DNA from 3 places in the Microbacterium sp. NPDC079356 genome. Region 1 is predicted to be linked to each of the others. Evidence: predicted binding sites of a transcription regulator. Region 1 holds the regulator's gene; each other region holds the start of a gene.
What was found. The regulator LexA, encoded in region 1, represses DNA repair genes until DNA is damaged. The targets are predictions, from matches to a motif close to TCGAACANNTGTTCGA.
Positions count from the first base shown of each region.

Region 2: a site for LexA is predicted at 2,547-2,562, ahead of ACPEH0_RS11915 (HNH endonuclease signature motif containing protein). Genes of this name have one in related genera too.
Region 3: a site for LexA is predicted at 2,855-2,870, ahead of ACPEH0_RS00880 (HNH endonuclease signature motif containing protein). Genes of this name have one in related genera too.

Region 1 is NZ_JBMWDN010000006.1:102,798-108,130, reverse strand. It holds gene hisB (imidazoleglycerol-phosphate dehydratase HisB) at 1-519, opposite strand, end outside; gene ACPEH0_RS13145 (histidinol-phosphate transaminase) at 573-1,646, opposite strand; gene ACPEH0_RS13140 (LysM peptidoglycan-binding domain-containing protein) at 1,674-2,069, opposite strand; gene lexA (transcriptional repressor LexA) at 2,347-3,012, shown strand; gene metE (5-methyltetrahydropteroyltriglutamate--homocysteine S-methyltransferase) at 3,070-5,333, opposite strand, start outside.
Region 2 is NZ_JBMWDN010000005.1:58,113-63,445, forward strand. It holds gene ACPEH0_RS11905 (enoyl-CoA hydratase-related protein) at 1-507, shown strand, start outside; gene ACPEH0_RS11910 (RidA family protein) at 504-908, shown strand; gene ACPEH0_RS11915 (HNH endonuclease signature motif containing protein) at 1,100-2,497, opposite strand; gene ACPEH0_RS11920 (electron transfer flavoprotein subunit beta/FixA family protein) at 2,886-3,662, shown strand; gene ACPEH0_RS11925 (electron transfer flavoprotein subunit alpha/FixB family protein) at 3,680-4,669, shown strand; gene ACPEH0_RS11930 (cytochrome b/b6 domain-containing protein) at 4,676-5,333, shown strand, end outside.
Region 3 is NZ_JBMWDN010000001.1:178,176-183,508, reverse strand. It holds gene mfd (transcription-repair coupling factor) at 1-2,787, opposite strand, end outside; gene ACPEH0_RS00880 (HNH endonuclease signature motif containing protein) at 2,948-4,354, shown strand; gene ACPEH0_RS00875 (SRPBCC family protein) at 4,409-4,648, opposite strand; gene ACPEH0_RS00870 (hypothetical protein) at 4,565-4,768, shown strand; gene pth (aminoacyl-tRNA hydrolase) at 4,750-5,333, opposite strand, start outside.

The DNA of each region.
Region 1 (5,333 bases):
CTCGGCGATGTGGTGCGGATCGCGGCCGGCGACGAGGGTCACGTGCATGGTCAGGCCGGCGTGGAAGGCGATCGTCTCGAAGGTGTGGCGCACGAGCGAGCCGGTGAAGTGGCCGCCGATCAGGTGGAACTCGTAGCCCGCCGGCTCACCGGAGTGGACGAGGTAGGGCCGGCCGCTGATGTCGACGACCGCCTGCGCCAGCGCCTCGTCGAGCGGCACGAGCGCATCGCCGTACCGCGAGATGCCGGACTTGTCGCCCAGTGCCTGACGGATCGCCTGGCCGAGCACGATGGCCGTGTCCTCGACGGTGTGGTGCGCGTCGATGTGGGTGTCGCCCGCCGCGCGGACCGTCAGGTCTGTGAGCGAGTGCTTCGCGAACGCCGTGAGCAGGTGGTCGAAGAACGGCACGGTCGTGTCGATCGTGCTCCGACCGGTGCCGTCGAGGTCGAGCTCGAGCTCGATGGTCGACTCGCTGGTCGCCCGCCGGACGGAGGCGGTGCGGGGCGCAGGGGTGCTCATGCCCCGAGTCTACCGAGGCATGATGGGCCGACCGCGCCCGTGACGGAGTCGGCTCAGAGGGAGGCGAGCGCCTCGAGGAACGCCGTCGACTCCTCTTCGCTGCCCGCCGTGACGCGGAGGGTGTGCGGCAGGCCGACGTCGCGGATGAGGACGCCGCGGTCGTAGAGACCCTGCCAGGTCGCCGCCGGGTCGTCCACGCCCCCGAAGAGGACGAAATTGGACCAGCTCTCGTACGGCGAGTACCCGAGCGCCGACAGGGTCGCCGAGATGCGGTCGCGCTGCGCGACGATGTCATCGACCATGCGGAGCATCGTCGGGGCGTGGCGGAGGGCGGCCGTGGCCGCGGCCTGGGTGAGTGCGCTGAGGTGATACGGCAGGCGCACCAGGCGGAGCGCGTCGATGAGCGCGGGATCGGCGGCGAGGTAGCCCACGCGCGCCCCGGCGAAGGCGAAGGCCTTGCTCATCGTGCGCGACACGACGAGACGCTCGCGGTCGTGAAGCAGCGTGAGCGCGGACGGCTCGTCGCGCGGGGCGAACTCCTGGTACGCCTCGTCGACGATCACGATGCCCCGGGAGGCCTCGTAGACGGCCTCGATGACCTCGAGCGACAGCGGCGTGCCGGTGGGGTTGTTCGGTGTGCAGAGGAAGACCACGTCCGGCTGCGCGCGTTCTATCTGCTCGGCGGCATCCGCTGCGGACAGGGTGAAGTCGTCGCCGCGCGTACCGCTCACGTAGGTGGCGCCCGTGGCGCCCGTGAGCAACGGGTACATGGAGTACGTCGGCGCGAACCCGAAGGCCGAGCGCCCCGGCCCACCGAACGCCTGCAGGATGTGCTGGAGGACCTCGTTCGACCCGTTGGCCGCCCAGATCTGATCCGGTTCGAGACCGTGGCCCAGGTAATCCGCGAACCCCTCGCGCAGAGCCGTGAACTCACGGTCGGGGTAGCGGTTGATGTCGCGCAGCGCCTGCGCGATGCCGTCGAGGATGTCGTCCGCGACCTCTTCGGGAACCGGGTGGGTGTTCTCGTTGACGTTGAGCGTCACGGGCAGCGACGCCTGCGGGGCGCCGTAGGGGATCTTGCCGCGCAGGTCGTCGCGGAGGGGGAGGTCGTCGAGACTGGCACTCACCCCGCCATCGTAGGACGTGGCGCGGCCTTACTCGCCCGCCTGCGCCGAGTAGGTGGCCGGGATCGCGATCGACTGACCGGCGTCCACCGCGGAGGACGACAGCGCGTTGAGGCGGACGATCGCGTCGATGACGTCGCGCGGGTCGCTGTCGGGCGCGATGTCCTGCGCGATGCTCCACAGCGATTCGCCGGGCATCACGGTCACGGTGTCGAAAGACCCCGCGGACGCCCCCGCGTCGCCGCTCGCGAGAGCACCCCCGCTGGAGAGGATGCCGACGCCCAGAGCGACGACCACGGGCAGTGCGGCGAGCGTGGCGAGGACACGGCGACCTCGCGTGGTCATCCGAAGGCGCGTGCGCACGACAGGCGCAGTCGCGGTGGTGATGGTGATCGCGGTGCTGGTGGTCGCGGTGATCGAGTTCATGGTGTCCTCCTCGGGGTGACCCCGGTCAGATGAGATCTTCGCCCCCGCCCGTCGGCCGGGACGGACGGGTGCGAAGTTCTCTTCCGAATCTATCTTCGAAGTTCGTCGACTGTCAAGGGTGCGGTTCTCCGCAGATCGATCGAAGACGACACGCGGTCGGCTACGGGACGATCCGATCGACACCGGATACGGTTTCGATGACCAGAGCCCATCACCAACCTCCGACATTCGAAGGCGAGTGCTCCCGGAGGGACCCCGGGGTGACGAAAGGAACGACATGAGCGACAAGCCGCAGACGCGTCGGCGCAAGAGCCTGAGCGACAAGCAGCTCGCCATCCTCGAGGTGATCCAGCGCTCCATCGCCCGTCACGGATACCCGCCGAGCATGCGCGAGATCGGCGACGCCGTCGGCCTCAAGTCGCTCTCGAGCGTCACCCATCAGCTCAACCAGCTCGAGCTGAGCGGCTACCTCCGTCGCGACCCCGGCAAGACGCGCGCCATGGAGGTCCTCATCGATCTGCCGGGCTCGGCGGGCGAGAACCCTGCGGACGTCGCCCCGAGCGTCGGCGACGCCGCGATGGTGCCGCTGGTCGGCCGGATCGCCGCCGGCGTCCCCATCACCGCCGACCAGCAGGTCGAGGAGATCTTCCCCCTCCCCCGTCAGCTCGTCGGCAAGGGCGAACTGTTCATGCTGAAGGTCTCGGGCGACTCGATGATCGACGCCGCGATCTGCGACGGCGACTGGGTCGTCGTCCGCTCGCAGGCCACCGCCGACAACGGCGAGATCGTCGCCGCCATGCTCGACGGCGAGGCGACGGTGAAGACCTTCCGCCAGCGCGACGGTCACACGTGGCTGCTCCCCCGCAACTCGGCCTTCGAGCCGATCCTCGGCGACGACGCGGTCGTCCTGGGCAAGGTCGTCGCGGTCCTGCGCGCCGTGTGACGGCGCGCACGCGAAGAGAGGGGATGCCGGGCGGCATCCCCTCTCTTCGTTGCGGCCTCAGACCCCGGCGCCCACCTCGGCGCGGACCGCGCGAGCCGCCGCGACGATGTGGCGGAGGGAGGCGACCGTCTCGTCGTACCCGCGCGTCTTCAGACCGCAGTCCGGGTTCACCCACAGGCGACGGACGTCGAGCTCCGCGACGGCGCGCTCGAGCAGCGACGACACCTCGTCGACGGACGGCACGCGCGGCGAGTGGATGTCGTAGACGCCCGGTCCGATGCCGTGGGCGAATCCGGATGCCGCGACCTCCGAGATGACCTCGCCCCGACTGCGGGCGGCCTCGATCGACGTGACGTCGGCATCGAGCGCCGCGATCGCGTCGATCACGACCCCGAACTCGGAGTAGCAGAGGTGCGTGTGGATCTGGGTCTCGTCGGCGGCGCCCGCAGTGGCGAGCCGGAAGGACCCGACCGACCAGTCGAGGTACGCCGGCTGGTCGGCGGTCCGCAGCGGCAGGAGCTCCCGGAGCGCCGGCTCGTCGACCTGCACGATCGCGATGCCCGCCCGCTCGAGGTCGGCGATCTCGTCGCGGAGTGCGAGGGCGACCTGGTCGGCCGTCTCGCCGAGCGGCTGGTCGTCGCGGACGAAGGACCAGGCGAGGATCGTGACGGGTCCGGTCAGCATGCCCTTGACGGGCGCGGCGGACAGCGACTGCGCGTAGGCCGCCCACGGCACCGTGATGGGTGCGGGGCGCGAGACGTCCCCCCACAGGATCGACGGGCGCGTCGCGCGGGAGCCGTAGGACTGCACCCACCCGTTGCGGGTGACCGCGAACCCGTCGAGGTTCTCGGCGAAGTACTGCACCATGTCGTTGCGCTCGGGCTCGCCGTGCACGAGGACGTCGAGCCCGATGTCCTCCTGCAGAGCGATGACGCGCGCGATCTCGTCGCGGAGGAACCCTTCGTAGGTCGCCTCGTCGATCTCGCCGCGCGTCGCGCGGGCGCGCGCCCGGCGGATCTCGGCGGTCTGCGGGAAGGATCCGATCGTGGTCGTCGGGAGCGCCGGCAGACCCAGCACCGCGTCCTGTGCGGCGGCACGCACCTCGAACGGGGTGCGGGATCGGTCTGCCGGGGTGAGCCCGCCGGCACGGGCGCGGACGGCGCCGTCGCGGACCCCGGGCGCCGAGCGGCGGTCGGCGAGGGCGGCCGTCGCGGCATCCAACTCCCCGGCGATCGCGTCGCGACCATCGGCGAGCCCGCGTGCCAGGGTCGTCACCTGGGAGACCTTCTGATCGGCGAAGGCGAGCCAGGACACGAGGCGGGGATCGAGGTCGGGCTCGTCGGCGAGGTCGTGCGGCACGTGCTGCAGCGACGTCGAGGTGCCGACCGCGACGGCCGCGGCGCCGAGGCCGCCGACCGCGTCGAGCACGTCCGCCGCGCCGGCGAGGTCGCCCCGCCAGACGTTCCGGCCGTCGACGACGCCCGCGACGATCACCTTGTCGTCGAGTCCCGCGACGGGCGACGGCACGCCGCCGCGGGTGAGGTCGATCGCGAGGCCCTCGGCGGCGGAGGCGGCGATCGCGCGCCAGGCGGGCGCGGAGAGCGCGCCGTATCCGGCGGCGACCAGGATCTCGGGACGGTCGCCGGAGGCGGTGAGGACGTCGAGTGAGCGGGCGGCGGCGGTCGCGAGCTCGTCGTCCGAGTACCCGAGCGACTGGCTCACGAGGGCCGGCTCGTCGATCTGCACCCAGTGCGCCCCTGCGTCGCGGAGAGCGGCGAGCAGCTCGACGTACACGGGCAGCAGGTCGTCGAGCCGGTCCAACGGGCGCGTGCCGGGGGCCGCGGCATCCGTCCCCTTCGCGAGGGCGAGGAAGGTGACCGGGCCGACGAGCACCGGACGGGTGACGTATCCGTCCGCGACGGCCTCCGCCACCTGCCGCGCGAACCGATCGCTCGAGAGGGCGAACCGCGTATCGGGGCCGATCTCGGGCACGAGGTAGTGGTAGTTCGTGTCGAACCACTTCGTCATCTCCAGCGGCGCGGCCTCGCCCACGCCGCGGGCGGCGGCGAACAGGGCCGACAGCGGCACCGACCCGTCCTCCGCACGCAGGTGCGCGAACCGCTCGGGAAGGGCGCCGACGGCCGCGGCGACGTCGAGGACCTGGTCGTAGAAGGAGAACGTCTCGGGGATCGACGAGTCACCGCGACCCAGCCCGAGCTCGGCGAGGCGGGCGCGGGTGGTCCGGCGCAGGTCGGCGGCGACGGACTCGAGTCCCGCCTCGTCGAGCGCGCCGCTCCAGTGGGCCTCGACGGCGCGCTTGA
Region 2 (5,333 bases), on a different contig from region 1:
TTCGCGGCGGTGCGGACGCCGACGATCGCCGCGGTGGCGGGTTACGCGCTGGGCGGTGGGTGCGAGCTGGCGATGATGTGCGACATCATCCTCGCGGCGGATTCGGCGCGGTTCGGTCAGCCCGAGATCAACCTGGGTGTGATCCCGGGGCTGGGTGGCACGCAGCGTCTCGTGCGGGCGATCGGGTCGTTCAAGGCGGCGGAGCTGGTGCTGACGGGGCGGCAGCTGACCGCCGAGGAGGCCGATCGTGCGGGGCTCGTGTCGCGTGTGGTCCCCGCGGCGGAGCTGCGCGAGGAGGCGCAGCGGACGGCCGAGACGATCGCGTCGAAGCCGCTGCCGGCGCTGTACGCGGCGACGGCGGCGTTGGACGTCGCACTTGAGTCGACGCTCGCCGAGGGGTTGCGGTTCGAGCGGCAGGCGTTCGCGGGGCTGTTCGACACGGCGGATCAGAAGGAGGGCATGGCGGCCTTCCGGGAGAAGCGGGCACCGGAGTTCCGACACCGATGAGCGCCGTGCATCTCGTGCGGTCGGATGCCCTGGCGGCGGCGCCGTACGCGTACGCGTCGCGGGTGGAGCCGGGGGCGGAGCTGATCTTCCTTGCGGGGGCCTGTCCGCTGGCGGACGACGGGTCGACGGTCGCAGTGGGGGATGTGGCGGGGCAGGCGCGGCGCTGTGTCGAGAACATGCTCGTCGCGTTGGATGCCGCGGGTGCCGGGATCGCGGACGTCGCCTCGACGCGGGTCCTCGTCGCGTCGTCGGAGCGGCGGGATCTGGTCGCGGCCTGGGAGGTCGTGCGCGCGGCGTTCGGTGAGCACGACGTGCCGAGCACCCTGATGGGGGTGGCCGCCCTGGGGTATACGCACCAGTTGGTAGAGGTCGAGGTCGTCGCCGCGGTGCGTCGCGGCTGATCGGCGGATGCCGGGGGTCGGGGTGGGTTCCCGCGCGGCACATCGTCGCGGTGGTCACCGACGATGTCGAGAGCGGCTGGCCGTCGTGCATGCGTGCGTGCCTGCGCGAGGTGGTGCACTGATCATTACCCGAGATGCGCCCGCGTTCATCGGGACTCGAGCGCGCTGGGTCGCGCCTGTCTGCCCCTGGGTCAGAAGGGCGCGGGTTCCGCTGGTGCGGGTGGTGGTGGTGGTGCAGGGGTGAACGCGACGGCCGGGGTGGGTGCGTCTTCACGGTAGGTCCTGCCGAGGGGTGAGGTCCATTCCAGGACTCCACCCTTGAGTTGTCGGACCCGCCAGGCGGTGAACTGCTTCATCGAATGGTGCCGTTGGCACAAGTGCGCCAAGTTGGTGAGTTCGGTGCGCCCGCCGAGGGCGTGGTCGTGGGTGTGATCGACCTCGCAGCGGATGGCTGCGACGCGGCATCCGGGGAACCGGCAGTGCTGATCCCGTGCTTGCAGGAATCGTCGCATCCCGGACGGGACGCGGTAAGAGTCGGTCGCGACCGTGACACCGGTGGTGGGGTCGTGGAACAGCCGCTCCCAGATGCGGGTGCCACCCGCGAGGGTGCGGGCGGTCGCGGGGTCGATGGGGGACCGGCCGGTCAGGTCGCAGGGGCCGTCGTCTTCTCCGGTGAGGGTCGCGGCGGGCACGAGCACTTGCACGCGGGCGCGGATCGCACCGAGCGGGCCGGCGGTGGTGTCTCGGGTGTCGTCCAGCGCCGGGGTCCCGGCGAGGAGGAGGTCGGCGAACACGTCGGCGCGGACCTGATCGGTGGAGCGCTGATCGGTGGCGATGATCGTCGCGGCGTCATCGCTGTCGCTGTCGTCTCCGACCTGCGTGGCTGCGCCCCCGAACGCGACACCAGCACCGCCGCGTGCAGTGGCACGTTCGTCGCGGGTGTCGATGATCGCCCTTGCCTGCTGCGTGAGCCGGTCGTGAATCCCTTCGGCGATCACCGTCGGGACGGTTGCGACCACGTCGCTCATCCCGTCTCGTCCGGGCACGATCCGCACGCACCGCCCAGCGGCGGCTTCCTCATGCCGCTCCGCGAACGAGCGAGAGTGCATCCGGTGCGCGAGGATCTCCAGCTCGCCTCGCACCCGGTTGGGAGTGTCCCGTTCGCACCGGGTGATCGCGACCTGTTCGAACTCCGCCCACATCTCCGCGGGCAGACTCGTCCCGGTCTCGAGGATCGCGATCGCGTGGCCTCGAACGATGCGACCTTGCTCCCACGCCTCGACCGTCGCGGGGAACCCTTCGACCAAAGTCCGTGCTTCGCCGATCCGGCGTTGCACGGTCCGGTCGGTGACCCGCATGACCCCGCCGACCTCGGCCGCGATCGACCGTAACGCCATGTCGTGAACCTGCACGCGGGCGTTCCGTTGCGCGCTCTGCGCCTCCGCCAACCGGCCCGCGGCGGCCAGCGCGCGCAGTTCCTCGATCTGCGCGGCAGCGATCCGCCGGGCCGCGGAATCGACGTCCGCGACGACGCCCGCCAGAGTGGCGAGATAGTTCTCGCCACCGGGGGTTTCCGCCGCATCCGTCATACCTGCACTCTGCCACTGGCCACCGACATCCACCCTGGCGAAACCGGCCCAGAACACACGTTCTGCACACCCGGAAAATGAGAGTCCTCTCATCCGTGGCGAGGGCGCCACCCGACGTCCGATCCTCGCCCCGACCGGAATCGGAGAGTGTCGCCAGATTCGGATCGACACCTCGCACCTGATCCGAATCCGACGCACATCTCCGAATTCGCGCCCACCCCGCCGCGCCCCCGCGCCCATCCCGCCGCACCGCGCCCCCGCGCCCACCGCACCGCGCCCCGCGCCCACCGCCCCCCGCCCACCCCCTCGCGCCCACCGCACCGCGCCCCGCGCGCGGCATCCACCCCGGCCCCGACCGTAGACTCGACACGATGCCGAGGAGGAGTCAATGAAGATCGTCGTCCTGCTGAAAGAAGTGCCGGACACCTGGGGTGATCGCACGCTCGACCTCGAGACGGGGCTCGCCGCGCGCGACGCGTCCGAGCGCGTCCTCGACGAGATCGGCGAGCGCGCCCTCGAGGCTGCGCTGACCTACTCCGAGGCGAACGAGGGCACGGAGGTCGTCGTGATGACGATGGCATCGGATGCCGCGGCCGCCTCCCTTCGCAAGGGTCTCGCGATGGGGGCTCACTCCGCCGTCCAGATCACCGACGACGCCCTGCGCGGCGCCGACCTCGGCGTGACCGCGCGGGTCCTCGCCGCCGCACTCCGCCGCACCGGATTCGACCTCGTCATCACCGGCAACCTGTCGACCGACGGCTCCGGGGGCGTCCTGCCGGCGATGCTCGCCGAGCACCTCGGTGTGCCCCAGGCGACCGCCCTCTCGGCCGTCGAGATCTCCGCCGACGCCGTCAGCGGCACCCGCGCCACCGACTTCGGCACCGCCTCGGTCACGGCTGCGCTCCCCGCCGTCATTTCGATCACCGAAGCACTCCCCGACGCCCGCTTCGCCAACTTCAAGGGCATCATGGCGGCGAAGAAGAAGCCCTTCGAGACCCTCTCCCTCGCCGATCTCGACGTCGACGTCGACCCGGCATCCGCTCCGCAGTCGATCATGACCGCCGTCGCGCAGAAGCCGCCCCGCCAGGCAGGCACGAAGATCATCGACGAGGGGGATGCCGGCGAGAAGCTCGCGGCGTTCCTCATCGAGAACCGCCTGGCGTGAGCACCGAGGAGACCACCGTGACCGACTTCGCCCCCGACTCCGTCCTCGTCTGGCTCGACGTGACCCCCGCCGGCGACCTCGCCGCCTCGGCGGCCGGACTCCTCGGCGCCGCCGCCTCGATCGGCACCCCCGTCGCCGTGATCGTCGCCGACGAGTCCCGCCACGGCGACCTGGCCTCCGCAGCCGGCGCCCTCGGCGCGACCACCGTGCTCACCGCGGGCCTCGGCGGCGCCGACACGGCACTGACCGTGCCCGTCGTCGACGCGGTGGCCGCGGCATCCGCTCTCGTGCAGCCCGACGCGATCCTCGTGTCGCACTCGATCGAGGGTCGGGATGTCGCGGGCCGCCTCGCGGCGCGCACCTCGGCCGCCCTCTGCGCCGACGCCGTCGGCGTCTCGCGCGACGACGAGGGCGTGCTCGCGCACCACTCCGTCTACGGCGGCGCCTACAACGTGACCGCCGCCGCGACCTACGGCCCGCTCGTCGTCACCCTGCGCCAGGGATCCGTCGACGCCCGGGGCACCGCGGTCGACGCGCCGGCCGTCGCGCCCCTCGAGGTCGCCGCCTCGGGCGCTCCCGCCGCGACCATCACCGGATTCGACGAGGCGGTCGCCGTCTCGAGCCGTCCCGAGCTGCGCGGCGCCGCGAAGGTCGTCTCGGGCGGACGCGGCCTCGGCTCGGCGGAGCAGTTCGCCCTCGTCGAGCAGCTCGCCGACGTGCTCGGCGCAGCGGTCGGAGCTTCGCGCGCCGCGGTCGACGCGGGCTACGTCCCCTACTCGTACCAGGTCGGTCAGACCGGTGTCTCGGTGTCGCCGCAGCTGTATGTCGCTCTCGGCATCTCGGGCGCCATCCAGCACAAGGCGGGCATGCAGACGGCGAAGACGATCGTCGCGGTGAACAAAGATGGAGACGCACCGATCTTCGACATCGCCGACTTCGGTGTCGTCGGGGACCTGTTCACCGTCGTGCCGCAGCTGATCGCGGCGCTCGAGGCGGGGAAGAAGTAGGAGCGGATGGCGACATACGCGCGTTCCGTGCGTCGGGGGCTCCCGCGCGTCTCCGGCGGCGACCCCTGGCCGCCCGCCGGGTCGGCTCCGGTCGCCGACGCAGCCGCGGCACCGGTCGCCGATGCAGCCGCGGCTCAGCTCGCCGATGCGGGCACGGCTTCGGTCCCCGACGAGGTGGCGCCGCGCGCCGACTCCGCGACGACAGCGTCGGCTGAGTCCGCGACACGGGCTTCCGGGTCGACGACAACGGAGGATGCGGTCGCCTCGCACCACGCCTCGACCCCCGCGACCGCGACACGACGCGGACTGCCGCGAACCCCCGGCGGCGAGCCCTGGCCCCCCGCATCCACCGGCCCGGCGCCGGCCGAAAGCGCAGCACAGGCCGAGCGTCGCCCGGACTCGGACGCAACCGCATCCGCGGCGGCATCAGCGCCCCACCCCGCCGACGACCCGCGGCCGGCGACCCCCGAGAGCGCGCCCGTCGCCGCATCCGTCCCCGCGACCGGCGCGGTCCGCCGCGGCCTTCCGCGCGCCGTCGGCGGCGACGCCTGGCCTCCCGCCGAGACCACGCCCGCCCCGCCCTCTTTCCGCGAGACTGCACGTGGCGGCCGAGACAGCGATCTCGCGCCGCAGTCTCGGCGCGAGCCTGCAGTCTCGGCGTTTT
Region 3 (5,333 bases), on a different contig from region 1:
GCGGTCGATGATCATCGTGTTCGCGTTCGCGATGTCGAGGCCGGTCTCGATGATCGTCGTCGAGACGAGGACGTCGGCGCGACGCTCCCAGAAGTCGTCGACGACCTGCTCGAGGGCGTGCTCGCCCATTTGACCGTGCGCGACGGCGATGCGCGCCTCGGGAACCAGCTCGGCGAGTTGCGCGGCGACCCGCTGGATCGAGGACACGCGGTTGTGGACGAAGAACACCTGTCCCTCGCGCAGCAGCTCGCGTCGGATGGCGGCGGCGATCTGCTTGTCGCTGCGGGGTCCCACGTAGGTGAGGATCGGATGCCGCTCCTCGGGCGGCGTCGCCAGCGTCGACATCTCGCGGATGCCGGTGACCGCCATCTCGAGCGTGCGCGGGATGGGCGTCGCGCTCATGGCGAGGATGTCGACGTTGGTCTTGAGCTTCTTCAGGGCGTCCTTGTGCTCGACGCCGAACCGCTGCTCCTCGTCGATGATCATGAGGCCGAGGTCCTTGAAGACGACCTTCTCGGTGAGGATGCGGTGGGTGCCGATGACCATGTCGATCGTGCCATCGGCGAGCCCGGCGAGGGTGTCCTTCGCCTCCTTCGCCGTCTGGAAGCGCGAGAGCGGACGGACCTTGACGGGGAAGCCGGCGAAGCGCTCGGTGAACGTCTCGAGGTGCTGCTTGGCGAGGAGGGTCGTCGGCACGAGCATCGCGACCTGCTTGCCCTCCTGGATGGCCTTGAAGGCGGCACGGACGGCGACCTCGGTCTTGCCGAAGCCGACGTCGCCCGAGAGCAGGCGGTCCATCGGGATCGGCTTCTCCATGTCGGCTTTGATCTCGTCGATCGTCTGCAGCTGGTCCGGCGTCTCGGCGAACGGGAAGGCCTCTTCGAGCTCGCGCTGCCACGGGGTGTCGGGACCGAACGCGTACCCCTTCGACGCCATCCGGGCCGAGTACAGCTTCACGAGCTCGACGGCGATGTCGCGGACGGCACGGCGCGCCTTGCCCTTGGCGGCGGCCCAATCCGACCCGCCCATCTTCGAGAGCTGCGGCGCCTCGCCGCCGACGTACCGCGACAGCAGGTCGAGCTGGTCGGTCGGGACGAAGAGCTTGTCGCCCGGGTGTCCGCGCTTGGACGGCGCGTACTCGAGCACGAGGTACTCGCGCTTGCTCTTGACCGCGTTGCGACCGCCCGAGGACACCTCCCGCTGCACGAGCTCGACGAACCGGCCGATGCCGTGGGTCGAGTGGACGACGTGATCGCCGGGCTTCAGCTGCAGCGGGTCGACGACGTTGCGTCGACGAGACGCGAGCTTCTTGACGACGCGCGAGTCGGCGCCGATCGTGCGTCCGTAGAAGTCGCTCTCGGTGAAGACGGCGAGCTTGGCGTCGGCGAAGAGGAATCCTGCTTCGAGGGTCGCGACGGTCGCGACCGCGATCCCCGCATCGGGGACGTCGGTCACCGCGTCGACGGCGCGCGCGGCGAGTCCGCGTTCGGCGAGGACGTCGCGCGAGCGGTCGACGAGGCCGGTTCCGGATGCCGCGACCACGACGCGCCAGCCCGCGCTCAGCAGGTTGCCGATGTGCTCCGTCGCGCCGTCGATGTTGCCCTGGAACGAGGGGACGGCAGAGGCGGGGATCCGAACCGCCGCATCCGCACGCTCGACGAGGCCCTCGGCGGCGGCATCCGACGCCCCCGAATCGAAGGTGCTGAGCGTCCACCACACGCCCTGACGGGAGGCGGAGGCCTCGCGCAACTCGGGGAGGGTGAGGAAGTCGCCCGCGCCGAGGTCGACGGGGCTCTCGGCGCCGGCGGTCGCCGCGCTCCACGCGGCTTCGAGGAACTCGCGGTTCGTCTCGGCGAGCGTCATGGCGCGGGTGACGGCGCGCTCGGGGTCGACGACGGCCACCGCCGCGCCTTCGGGCAGGTAGTCCACGAGCGGAAGGACGGCGTCGGCGACGGCGGGCAGCAGCGACTCCATGCCCTCGACCGGGATGCCCTGGCTCATCTTCTCGAGCATGGTGCCGAGTCCCGGCATCCGATCCCGCAGTGCGGCGGCCCGCTCGCGGACGGCGTTGGTGAGGAGGAGCTCCCGGCTCGGGAGCAGGGTCACCTCGCGCACCTCGCCGGGCAGGGAGCGCTGATCGGCGACGGAGAAGGCGCGGATCTGATCGATCTCGTCGCCGAAGAAGTCCACCCGGTAGGGGTGGTCGGCGACGGGCGGGAACACATCGAGGATGCCGCCGCGGACGGCGAACTCGCCTCGTCGCGAGACCATGTCGACCCGGTGGTAGGCGAGGTCGACGAGTCGGTGGACGATGTCGTCGAGCTCCTGCCCGCGGGATCCGAGCTCGAGCCGGACGACACCGGCATCCGTCAATCCCGCCGCGATCGGCTGCAGCGCGCCACGGACGGACGCAGTGACCACGAGGGGAGTGCGACCGTCCCAGTCGGCCGCATCGCGGAGGACGCTCAGCCGCCGGCCGACGGTCTCGGCGCTGGGGCTGAGACGCTCGTGCGGCAGGGTCTCCCATGCCGGGAGGTGCCGGACGACGGCGTCGGGCAGGAGGCACTGCAGGGCCGCGCCGATGCTCTCGGCGCGCCGCCCCGTGGGCGCGACGAGCAGCAGGACGGGAGGCCGTCCCGACGCGGCGCGTCGCTCGAGGAGTCCGGCGAGCAGCGGAGCGTCGAGGCCCGTCACGGCCGAGAAGTCGACGTCCGATCCGGCGCCGTCGAGGGCCTCCCGGAAGCTGTCAGCCTGTTCGAGGGCGCGCACGATCCCGGGAATTGTCACCGGGGAAGTCTACGCGGCCCGTCGGACACCGGGTCCCTCGGCGCGGCGGGCGCGGTGCGGCGTGGGATCGAACATGGGTTCCCCTTCGGTCAAGCGGGCACGTGCGTTAGTTCGAAGATACTACTTGATTACCGTATGGGCCAGTCCCAGAATAGAACACATGTTCCCCTCTAAAGACGACTTCACCGCCGCGCTGACGGCGATCGTCGATGACGTCACGAGGGTGGCACGCGAGGTGGCGTCCGCGCAGATCGCGGAGCTGCGACTACTGGCCGCGGCGGGCCGGTTGGCGGAGGCGCAGATCGCGCAGCGCAACGCCCGCGTGCAGGTGCACGACATGGCGTTGCGGTCCATCGCGGCCGAGGTCGGCGGAGTCATGCGGGTCACCGACCGGACCGTGCAACGCCGGATCGGCGAAGCACGGACCCTGATCGAAGGGTTCCCCGCGACGGTCGAGGCGTGGGAGCAAGGCCGCATCGTTCGAGGCCACGCGATCGCGATCCTCGAGACCGGGACGAGTCTGCCCGCGGAGATGTGGGCGGAGTTCGAACAGGTCGCGATCACCCGGTGCGAACGGGACACTCCCAACCGGGTGCGAGGCGAGTTGGAGATCCTCGCACACCGGATGCACCCTCGCTCGTTCGCCGAACGACACGAGGAGGCTGCCGCTGGGCGGTGCGTGCGGGTCGTGCCCGGACGAGACGGGATGTCCGACGTGATCGCGACGTTGCCGACGGTGGTTGCGGAGGGCATCCACGACCGGCTGACGCAGCAAGCGCGGGCGATCATCGACACCCGCGACGAACGCGCCGCCGCGCATGGCGGAGCGGGTGCCGCGTTCGGGGAAGCTGCCGCGACACGCGCGGACGTCGGCAATGGCCACAGCAGCGCCGACAGCGAGGACGCTGCCGCCATCGTCGCCACGGACAACCGCTCCACCGATCAGGTCCGCGCCGACGTGTTCGCCGACCTGCTCCTCGCGGGAACACCCGCCCTCGACGACACCCGCGACACCACCGCCGGACCCCTCGGAGCGATCCGCGCCCGCGTGCAGATCCTCGTCCCCGCCGCCACCCTCACGGGCGAGGACGATGGGCCGTGCGACCTGACCGGCCGGTCCCCCATCGACCCCGCGACCGCCCGGACGCTCGCCGGCGCCACCCATATCTGGGAGCGCCTGTTCCACGACCCGACCACCGGGGTCACCGTGTTGACGGACTCGTACCGGGTCCCCTCCGGGATGCGCAGGTTCCTGCAAGCCCGCGATCAGCACTGCCGGTTCCCCGGATGCCGCGTCGCGGCGATCCGTTGCGAAGTCGATCACACCCACGATCACGCGCTCGGCGGGCGAACCGAACTATCGAACCTCGCGCATCTGTGCCAACGGCATCACTCGATGAAGCAGTTCACCGCCTGGAGAGTGCGACAACTCAAGGGTGGCGTCCTGGAATGGACCTCACCCCTCGGCAGGACCTACAGAGAAGACGCACCCACCCCGGCCGTCGCCTTCACCCCTGCCGCACCACCACCACCGCCACCCGGGGCGACAGAACCCGCACCCTTCTGAGACAACCACGATTCCGGGATCGCGACACCCCTCCCACCGAGTCGCCGGTCGCGCTCACAACACGTCAGCGTCGACCGCGCGGGCCTCACTCGCACTCTTCAACCGCGCCAGGTGATACCGCCACCCTGCCTCGTGTTTTGACGGCAGCGAGTCCGGAGTCCCCACACCCGAGAATCCCGACTCGGTCAGTCTCACCGACGTCGAATCGCCGTGGCCGACGAGCTCGATCTCGACATCGAGCGGGCCATCCCACCCGTCTTCCGACCAGCGGAAGCCGAGAACGTGCGGTTCCACACAGTGGGCGACGCTTCCCGACGCGACGCCCTGACGCCCGTCTTCGACCCACGTCTCCACGAGCGGCGAACCGACAACCACGTGATCACACCATCGACCACTCAGGCGCGCGGCGCGTGATGGCGCTGCTGCGCGGCGAGCAGCCCCTCCTCGACGAGCTGCTCCACGGCATCCGCCGCATCCGCGATCGCGATCGGGAGGTTCGGGCGTTCCGCGGCCCCGAACGGATCGAGCACCCAATCGGCGGGGTCCTGACGCCCCGGCGGACGCCCGATGCCGACCCGCACCCGCGGGAACTCCGGCGTGCCGAGCGCCTTGGCGACGTCACGCACGCCGTTGTGTCCGCCGTGACCGCCGCCGACCTTCAGCTTGAGGGAGTCGAAGGGGATGTCGAGTTCGTCGTGCACGATCACGACCCGCTCCGCCGGCACGCCGTAGAAAGCCGCGAGCGCCGACACCGGACCACCCGACACGTTCATGAAAGAGTTGGGCTTCGCGAGCACCAGCTTCGGCCCCCCAGGACGCAGCCACGTCTCGGTGACCCGCGCGTTCGCCTTGTGGGAGCGCAGCGTCTCGGAACGCCGCCGCGCGAGCTCGTCGATCACCATCTGCCCGACGTTGTGACGCGTCGCCTCGTAGCGCGGTCCCGGATTCCCGAGCCCCACGATCAACCAGGTGTCGGCCA